Archangium violaceum: one gene and its partners. Each later gene encodes a partner of the first gene's protein in a complex. Links are inferred from orthologs where the notes say so. Each region holds a gene or a part of one and is shown in the gene's direction. Other genes may lie near its edges.

Evidence for each region.
Region 2: the proteins of accD (region 1) and accB are in contact, whole or in part, in a solved structure (PDB 8UXZ), measured with the Escherichia coli proteins. The link is inferred for Archangium violaceum from one-to-one orthologs.
Region 3: the proteins of accD (region 1) and JRI60_RS29340 are in contact, whole or in part, in a solved structure (PDB 8UXZ), measured with the Escherichia coli proteins. The link is inferred for Archangium violaceum from one-to-one orthologs.

The regions. Positions count from the first base shown.
Region 1 is NZ_CP069396.1:8,565,331-8,568,072, reverse strand. It holds accD (acetyl-CoA carboxylase, carboxyltransferase subunit beta), read left to right. Parts: upstream 1-819; coding sequence 820-1,665; downstream 1,666-2,742. Other genes in the region: JRI60_RS34040 (bifunctional folylpolyglutamate synthase/dihydrofolate synthase), read left to right, coding at 1,675-2,742; JRI60_RS34050 (MBL fold metallo-hydrolase), read left to right, coding at 1-716.
Region 2 is NZ_CP069396.1:2,921,106-2,924,243, forward strand. Bases 68-2,977 are described here. They hold accB (acetyl-CoA carboxylase biotin carboxyl carrier protein), read left to right. Parts: upstream 68-1,182; coding sequence 1,183-1,773; downstream 1,774-2,977. Other genes in these bases: JRI60_RS12100 (hypothetical protein), read left to right, coding at 68-69; JRI60_RS12105 (roadblock/LC7 domain-containing protein), read left to right, coding at 104-466; efp (elongation factor P), read left to right, coding at 572-1,150; accC (acetyl-CoA carboxylase biotin carboxylase subunit), read left to right, coding at 1,814-2,977. Also shown: more of JRI60_RS12100, read left to right, coding at 1-67; more of accC, read left to right, coding at 2,978-3,138. UniProt on the Escherichia coli protein: This protein is a component of the acetyl coenzyme A carboxylase complex; first, biotin carboxylase catalyzes the carboxylation of the carrier protein and then the transcarboxylase transfers the carboxyl group to form malonyl-CoA.
Region 3 is NZ_CP069396.1:7,394,449-7,397,487, reverse strand. The notes cover bases 32-2,842. They hold JRI60_RS29340 (acetyl-CoA carboxylase carboxyltransferase subunit alpha), read left to right. Parts: upstream 32-858; coding sequence 859-1,827; downstream 1,828-2,842. Other genes in these bases: hisC (histidinol-phosphate transaminase), read left to right, coding at 1,850-2,842; JRI60_RS29345 (tetratricopeptide repeat protein), read right to left, coding at 72-761. In the rest of the region: more of hisC, read left to right, coding at 2,843-2,944; cmk ((d)CMP kinase), read left to right, coding at 2,941-3,039. UniProt on the Escherichia coli protein: Component of the acetyl coenzyme A carboxylase (ACC) complex. First, biotin carboxylase catalyzes the carboxylation of biotin on its carrier protein (BCCP) and then the CO(2) group is transferred by the carboxyltransferase to acetyl-CoA to form malonyl-CoA.

The DNA.
Region 1 (2,742 bases):
CCTCGTGTCGTACCACGTGCTTCCTCGTGGACGACGTGCTCGCGCTCGACGCGGGCGCGCTCACGAGCTCCCTCACGCTCGAGCAGCTGTGCAAGGTGGACGACATCCTCGTCGGGCACAGCCACTTCGACCATGTGAAGGATCTGCCGCTGATGGCGGATCTGATCATCGGCCGGCGCGACAAGCCGCTCACCATCCACGCCTCGCGCGAGTGCGCCCGGGCCCTGCGCGAGAACATGTTCAACAACGCGCTCTGGCCGGACTTCACCCGCATCCCCACGCGCAAGGAGCCGGTGCTGCGCATCAAGCCCTTCCGGGCCGGCAGCACCTTCCAGGTGGGGCCCTACACGGTGCAGTCCATCCCCGTGCACCACCCGGTGGAGTCCTGCGGCTTCATCATCACGCGCGGCCGCACCTCGCTGGGCATGAGTGGTGACACCGGCCCCACCGACAAGCTGTGGAAGGTGCTCAACCAGACGCCCACCCTCAAGGCGTTCCTGGTGGAGACGAGCTTCCCCAACGCGCTGCAGCATCTGGCCGACGTGTCCGGCCACCTCACCCCGCGCACGCTGGGGAGCGAGCTGACCAAGTTCAACCGCAACGGCTGCGCCGTGCTCATCTACCACCTCAAGCCGGCCTTCATTCAGCCCCTGAAGAAGGAGCTGGCGGAGATGCCGGTGGAGGTGCTGGAGCTGGGCGACACCTTCGAGTTCTAGCCCGGCCGTTGCCCGGACGGACGACCTGGACGGTCGTGCCCGGGGGCGGGGACTCGGATGGGAGTTGACGGCCCCCGGCAAGTGGGATTAACCCGGCCGCTCCATGGCCTGGTTCTCCAAGAAGCCCCGTATCGCCACCGCCCCCGAGCCCATCGAAGCCCCCAGCCGCATGCAGGGACTCTGGGCCAAGTGCGAGAACTGCGACGAGATCATCTACCGGCAGGAGTTGGAGAAGAACCTCAACGTCTGCCCGCACTGCGATCACCACCTGCCCTGGCCGGCGCGAGCCCGCCTGACGTCCCTGTTGGATCCGGACAGCTTCGAGGAGTTCGACAAGGAGCTGGAGCCGCAGGACCCGCTCACCTTCACGGACACGAAGAAGTACAAGGACCGGCTCCGTTCCACGCGCAAGTCGCTCGGCGAGAACGACGCCTTCATCTCCGGCGTGGGCCGCATCGAGGGCAAGCCGGTGTCCATCGGCTGCTTCGTCTTCGAGTTCATGGGCGGCTCCATGGGCTCGGTGGTGGGTGAGAAGGTCACCCGCGTGTTCGAGCGCGCCTACGAGCTCAAGTGCCCGGCCATCGTCTTCTCGGCCTCGGGCGGCGCGCGCATGCAGGAGGGCATCTTCTCCCTCATGCAGATGGCCAAGACGAGCGCGGCCATCGCCCGCTTCCGCAACGTGGGCAAGCCGTACGTCTCGGTGCTGCTGCACCCGACCACCGGCGGCGTGGCGGCCTCGTTCGCTTGGCTGGGGGACTTCATCCTCGCCGAGCCCAAGGCCCTCATTGGCTTCGCCGGCCCGCGCGTCATCGAGCAGACCATCCGCCAGAAGCTCCCCGAGGGCTTCCAGCGCTCGGAGTTCCTCGTCGAGCACGGGATGATCGACGCCATCGTGCCGCGCAAGGAGCTGCGCGCGGCGCTGGGACAGGTGCTCGGCCTGCTCGGGTAGCCTCGCTCCATGACGCTGCCCCGGACGCCGGCGGAGGCCCTGGAGTTCTTCTCCCGGCTGAGCCCCTCCAGCATCAAGCTCGGCCTCGAGCGCGTCCAGGAGACGCTGGAGGCGCTTGGCTGTCCCGAGCGCCGCTATCCCGCGCTCCACGTGGCGGGCACCAACGGCAAGGGCAGCACCTGCGCCTTCTCGTCCGCGGCCCTCCACGCCGCGGGCCACCGGGTGGGGCTCTACACCTCGCCCCACCTGGTGCGCGTCAACGAGCGCATCCGCGTGGACGGGGTGGAGATCTCGGACGAGGTGTTCGGCCGCCGCGTCCTGGAGGTGCTCGAGCGGCACCCGGCCGCGGCCACCTCGCTCACGTACTTCGAGTTCGGCACCGTGGTGGCCTTCTGGCACTTCGCCCAGGAGGCCGTGGACGTGGCCGTGGTGGAGGTGGGCCTGGGCGGGCGATTGGATGCCACCAGCGCGTGCCAGCCGCTCGTCACCGCCATCACCCCGGTGTCGTTCGACCACATGGAGTACCTGGGCAACACGCTGGGAGCCATCGCCGGGGAGAAGGCCGGCATCCTCAAGCCGGGCGTGCCCGTGGTGGTGAGCCGCCAGGAGCCCGAGGCCCTCGCCGCCATCGAGCGCAGGGCAGGGGAGGTGGGGGCCGCGTTGCTCCTCGAGGGCCGCGACTTCTCCCTGGTCGCCCGTCCGGACGGCGCCCTGGCCTACGAGGGGCCGGGCCTCTCACTGGAGGGTCTCACGTTGGGGCTTCGCGGGGAGCACCAGCGACAGAACGCGGCGGTGGCGCTCGCCGCCCTGGGGTTGCTCTCCACGCGGGGAGTGCCCGTCTCTCCGGAGGCCCTGCGGATGGGGCTCGCCGGGGCTCGCTGGCCCGGGCGCCTGGAAGAGATCGGCGGCCAACCCCCCGTCCTGCTGGATGGCGCTCACAACCCCGCTGGCGTCGAGGTGCTGCTCGCTGGCCTGCGCTCGCTCTACGCCGGGCGTCGCGTCCACTGCGTTTTCGGCGTGGTGGCCGACAAGGACCGCGGACCGATGCTGCGCGCGCTCCTGCCAAGCTGTACCTCG
Region 2 (3,138 bases), 5.6 Mb from region 1 along the record:
CCCTGCGGCCAGCTGGGCCAGGACGTGGGCAACATCTGCCGCCCGCCGCCCCCCACAACGACGCCTTGACCTGACCCCCTGGCCCTCCTACAAGGCGGCAGCCATGTCCTTCCGCACGCACCTCGAGTCGGTGGTCAACCAGGTCGATGGGGCCCTGGCCTGCAGTGTGATGGGTTTCGACGGCATCGCCGTGGAGACCCATCAGCGGGACGAGGCGGGTGATCTGGAGCTGACCGGGGCCTGGGTGGAGTACGCCAACCTGCTCGGTCAGCTGCGGCAGGCCGCCGAGACCCTCAAGACGGGCGCCGTCCAGGAGGTCAGCGTCAACAGCGAGCGGGTGCTCACGCTGATGCGCCTGGTGTCTCCGGAATACTTCCTGGTCCTGGCGCTCCGGGCGGACGGTAACTACGGAAAGGGCAGATACGTCCTCCGGGTGACCGCCCCCAAGATCCTCGCCGAGCTGTAGCCTGCCGGGCGGACGGCGCAGCGCGCCGCGCCTTTCCGCTTTGCAAGGCGCGGCCCCATCGGCTAGACACCCCGGACTTTTCAAGCTGTCCGAAGGAGCCTGTCCATGGCCGGTGTCATTGATACGTCCGAGTTCCGCAAGGGCATGAAGATCGAAGTCGACGGCGAGCCCTTCGAGATCGTCGAGTTCCAGCACGTCAAGCCGGGCAAGGGCTCGGCGTTCGTGCGCACGTCGATCCGCAGTCTGCTGTCCGGGCGCGTGCTGCAGCCGACCTTCAAGTCCGGTGACAAGGTGGGCAAGCCGGACATCGAAGAGAAGGACATGCAGTACCTGTACGAGCAGGCCGGCGACTTCTACTTCATGGACACGCGCAACTACGAGCAGACCTTCATCAGCGCGGACGTGCTCGGCGAGGCGAAGAACTTCCTCAAGGAGAACATCAACGCGTCCATCCTGTTCTACAACGGCAAGGCCATTGGCGTGACCCTGCCGAACTCGGTGGACCTGAAGGTCACGAAGTGCGATCCGGGCGTGCGTGGCGACACGGTGTCCGGTGCGTTGAAGCCGGCCACGCTGGAGACGGGCTACACCGTCAACGTGCCGCTCTTCATCAACGAGGGTGACATCCTCAAGATCGACACGCGCGATGGCAAGTACCTCACGCGCGTGGCCACCGCGGGCTAGTCGGCCCACAGCGGTTCAGGGAGGGGACGGAATTGGCAACCAAGCGCAAGGTAACCCGAACGGAGTCGGCGCCCGCCGAGCAGGCAGGCAACGTCCGCGTGGAGGGCAACACCACCTCCCTGGATGTGGAGGCGCTCCGGCAGATCGTGGAGATCCTCGAGGCCTCCGAGGTGACGCGGCTGGTGTGGCAGCGGGGTGAGGAGCGGCTGTTCATCCGCCGGGGCCCCGTGCCGGCGCCCACCATCGTTCACGCGGCTCCCGTGTCGCCCTCGGTGAGCCCCGCGCCCGTGGTGGCCGCACCGGTGTCCGCCGCGCCCGTGGCGTCCGCTCCGGTCATGGCGCACGCCCCGGCCGCGGTCGCGGCTCCGGCCGCGGAGAAGCCCGGTCACGTCGTCACCAGCCCGTTCGTGGGAACGTTCTACCGGACGCCCGCGCCGGAGCAGCCCGCCTTCGTGGATGTGGGCACCGTGGTGAAGAAGGGCCAGGTGCTCTGCATCATCGAGGCCATGAAGTTGATGAACGAGATCGAGGCCGACGTGGCGGGCAGGGTGGCTGAGATTCTCGTGGAGAACGGGCAGCCGGTCGAGTTCGGCCAGGCGCTGTTCCGCATCGAGCCGGTCTGACATACGCGGGCGGTCTGACGCCCCGCGGAGGCACGACATCGTGTTCAAGAAGGTGCTGATCGCCAACCGCGGGGAGATTGCCCTGCGGGTCATCCGCGCCTGCCGCGAGCTGGGTATCGCCACTGTGGCGGTGCACTCCACGGCGGACGCCAATGCGCTGCACGTACGGTTCGCCGATGAGTCGGTGTGCATCGGTCCGCCGCCGTCCAAGGAGAGCTACCTCAACATCCCGCAGCTGCTCTCCGCGGCCGAAATCACGCGTGCGGACGCCATCCACCCGGGCTACGGCTTCCTCTCGGAGAACTCCGAGTTCGCCAAGGTGTGCCGGGACTGCAAGATTCATTTCATCGGCCCCCGGCCGGAGATGATCTCGCTGATGGGCAACAAGGTGCGCGCGCGCGCCGCGGCACGCGAGGCGGGCCTGCCCCTGCTGCCCGGGAGCGCGGGCACCGTGAAGGACGCCCGCGAGGCCGAGGTCTTCGCCAAGGAGATCGGCTATCCCGTCATCCTCAAGGCGGCGGCCGGCGGTGGTGGCAAGGGCATGAAGATCGTCCGCGAGCCGGGCGCCCTGGCCCAGGCCTTCGCCACGGCGGCCGCGGAGGCGGTGGCCTCCTTCAACAACGGCGACCTCTACATCGAGCGGTACGTGGAGAAGCCGCGCCACATCGAGATCCAGGTCGTGGCCGACGAGCACGGCAACATCATCCACCTGGGTGAGCGCGAGTGCTCCGTGCAGCGGCGCCACCAGAAGCTCATCGAGGAGAGCCCCTCGCCGGCGCTCACCCCGGAGCTTCGCCGCGAGATGGGCGAGGTCTCCATCCGCGCGATGCAGAAGCTCGGCTACAACAACGTGGGCACCATCGAGTACCTGCTCGACGAGAACGGGCGGTTCTACTTCATGGAGATGAACACCCGCATCCAGGTGGAGCACCCGGTGACCGAGCTCGTCACCGGCATCGACCTGGTCCGCGAGCAGATCACGCTCTCCTCCGGCGAGCCGCTCAAGCGCAAGCAGGAAGACATCCAGATGCGCGGCCACGCCATCGAGTGCCGCGTCAACGCCGAGGACCCCATCACCTTCGCCCCCTGGCCGGGGAAGATCACCGCCTACAGCGTCCCCGGCGGTTATGGCGTGCGTGTGGACTCCAGTGCGTACGAGAACTACACCGTGCTGCCGTACTACGACAGCCTGCTGGCCAAGCTGATCGTCTACGCGGAGGACCGGCCCACGGCCATCCGCCGCATGCAGCGGGCGCTGGGCGAGTACGTGGTGCAGGGCATCCGCACCAACATCCCGTTCCACCGGGCGGCGATGGCGGAGGACGCCTTCGTCGAGGGCAACTACGACACGCGCTTCGTGGAGCG
Region 3 (3,039 bases), 1.2 Mb from region 1 along the record:
CCCGCCACCTCCGTGAGAGGAGGTTGGGCAGGGGTCGCCGGTCCGCCAAGCCCCGGAGGGGGGAGTCCGTCCTATGCCTCGCACTCGGAGGGGGAGTCGAGGAACCTCCCCAGCTCGTCGATCTCGAGAACGCCGCGGGGGGTCATCTTGCCGGAGAGGGGCTTCTTGCCGGGGAAGGACAGGGTGAGGGTGCGACCCTTGAGGGTATACGTTCCACTCACCTCCTCGGTGCGGGTCGGATTGGCGGAGTCCTCGATGACGCGGCGCCAGAGGACGACGCGTCGACCATCGGGGAAGGTGAGCTTCCGGGTGGAGCCGTAGACGCCCTCGCCGGGGGAGAACCAGGTGACACGGCGGAGGATCTCCGGGACATCGGCCAGGCGCTCGGGGGAGCGGCCCAGGAGGCGCTGCCAGCCGACGGTGTCGCGGATGGGGTCCAGGTCGGCGTCCTCCTTGGCGCGGGTGAGGCGGCGGGGATCCAACCGGACGGAGGTATTGAGCCGCTCGAGGATGGTCTCCCGGTAGGCCTCGTACTGACACACCTGGCCCTGCTTGCGGAGGACGCCCAGGGTGGCGGCGACGTTGTAGTGGGCGAGGGCGAGCTTGGGGTCGGCCTGGGCGGCGGCCTGGAACTTCTCCAAGGCTTCGGGGTACTTACCGGCCTGGTAGAGGCGGAAACCCTCGGTGTTGAGGGAGCGGGCGGACTGGGCGGAGGAGGGGGCGGCCAGGACGAGGGCGAGCAGGAGCAGCAGGCGGTGCATGACTCTCCGACGGAAGGAAGGGGGAGGGGATTCTACGCACCGCGTAACGGGTTGCGCGTTGTAAAGCCCTGGGGGCAGGTGATAGGGGTCCGGCGCCATGGCGAACGGCATCAACTATCCACTCGATTTCGAGCGCCCGCTCATCGAGCTGGAGAAGAAGATTGACGAGCTCAAGGCCCTCTCGGCGAGCGGCTCGGTGGATTTCACCTCGGAAATCTCCAAGCTGGAGAAGAAGGCCAAGAAACTGCAGACGGAGATCTTCAGTGATCTCTCGCGGTGGCAGGTGGTGCAGCTGTCGCGCCACAGCTCCCGGCCGTACTTCATGGACTACGTCCAGCACCTGTTCTCGGACTTCTTCGAGATGGCGGGAGACCGCCTGTTCGGAGAGGACCCGTCCATCGTGGGCGGCTTCGCGCGCTTCGATGGGAAGACGGTGATGCTGATCGGCCACCAGAAGGGGCGGAACACGAAGGAGAACATGGCGCGCAACTTCGGGATGCCGCGCCCGGAGGGCTACCGCAAGGCGGTGAGGCTGATGGAGCTGGCCGAGCGCTTCGAGAAGCCCATCCTGACCTTCGTGGACACGCCGGGAGCGTACCCGGGCATTGGCGCGGAGGAGCGCGGGCAGGCCGAGGCCATCGCGTACAACCTGGAGGTAATGAGCCGGCTGAAGGTGCCGATCGTCTCCACGGTCATTGGCGAGGGAGGCTCGGGTGGCGCGCTGGCCATCGGCGTGGGCAACCGCGTGCTGATGCTGGAGAACAGCATCTACTCGGTGATCTCCCCCGAGGCGTGCTCGTCCATCCTCTACCGTGACGCGTCCAAGGCGGAGAAGGCGGCGGACGCGCTGAAGCTGACGGCCAAGGACCTCAAGGAGCTGAACGTCATCGACGAGGTCATCCCCGAGCCCGCGGGCGGAGCGCACCGCGACTACTCCCGGGCGGCGGAGAACCTGGGCAAGGCGCTACGCAAGCACCTGGGCGAGCTGACCGAGCTGACGGGTGACGAGCTGGTCCAGGACCGCTACCAGAAGTTCCGCGCGCTCGGCGTGTTCTCCGGGCGTTAGCCGTTCAAAGGACGCACCTGCCATGAGACCGCTCGTCCCTCCGTACATCGAGACGCTCAAGCCCTACGTTCCGGGCAAACCCATCGAAGAGACGGAGCGGGAGTACGGTCTCACGGGTGTCATCAAGCTGGCCTCCAACGAGAACCCGTTGGGGCCCTCGCCCAAGGCCATCGAGGCCATGAGGGTGGCCGCGCAGAAGGTGCATCTGTACCCGGACGCGAGCAGCCACACGCTCGTGCGTCGGCTGGCCACGCACCTGGGCGTGAAGCCGGAGGAGGTGGTGCTGGGCAGCGGCTCGAACGAGCTGATCGAGCTGCTCATCCGCACCTTCACCACGCCGGAGGAGGAGGTGCTGCTGAGCAGTGGCTCGTTCCCGGCCTACCGCATCTCCACGCAGGCGCACGGGCGGCCCTTCGCCGAGGTGCCCATGCGCGAGGGGCACCGGTACGACCTGGAGGCCATGGCGAAGGCGATCAACCCGCGCACGCGGCTGATCTTCGTGGCCAACCCGGACAACCCCACGGGCACGACGTTCGGCCGCCAGGAGTGGGAGGCCTTCCTGGCGAAGGTGCCGGAGCACGTGCTGGTGGTCCACGACGAGGCCTATTTCGAGTTCGTGGACTGGCCGGAGTACTTCAGCGCGGTGGAGTACTTCCGGAAGCACCCCAACGTGGTGGCGCTGCGCACGTTCAGCAAGATCTACGGGCTGGCGGGCATCCGGCTGGGGTACGGGGTGATGGACGCGAAGCTGGCGGGGTACCTGCAGCGCACGCGGATGCCCTTCAACCTGACGATTCCGGCGCAGATGGCCGGGCTGGCGGCGCTGGACGACGCGGAGCACGTGCGGCGCACGCGCGAGCTCAACGGCGAGGGGCTGCGCTTCTACGAGACGGAGCTGCCGAAGCTGGGGGCGCGCCTGACGAAGAGCCGGGCCAACTTCGTGCTGGCGGACTTCGGGCGGCCGGCGGTGGCGCTCTACGAGAGCCTGCTGCGCAAGGGCGTCATCGTGAGGCCGGTGGCGGGCAATGGCTATCCCACGTCCCTGCGCATCTCGGTGGGGACGGCCGAGGAGAACGCGCGCTGCGTGGAGGCGCTGCGGGAGGTGCTCGCCTCATGAGCGCGCGTCCCTTCATCGTGGCGATCGACGGACCGGCGGGGGCGGGCAAGTCGACGGTGTCGAAGGTGCTGGCGAGGCGGCTGGGCTTCGCGCTG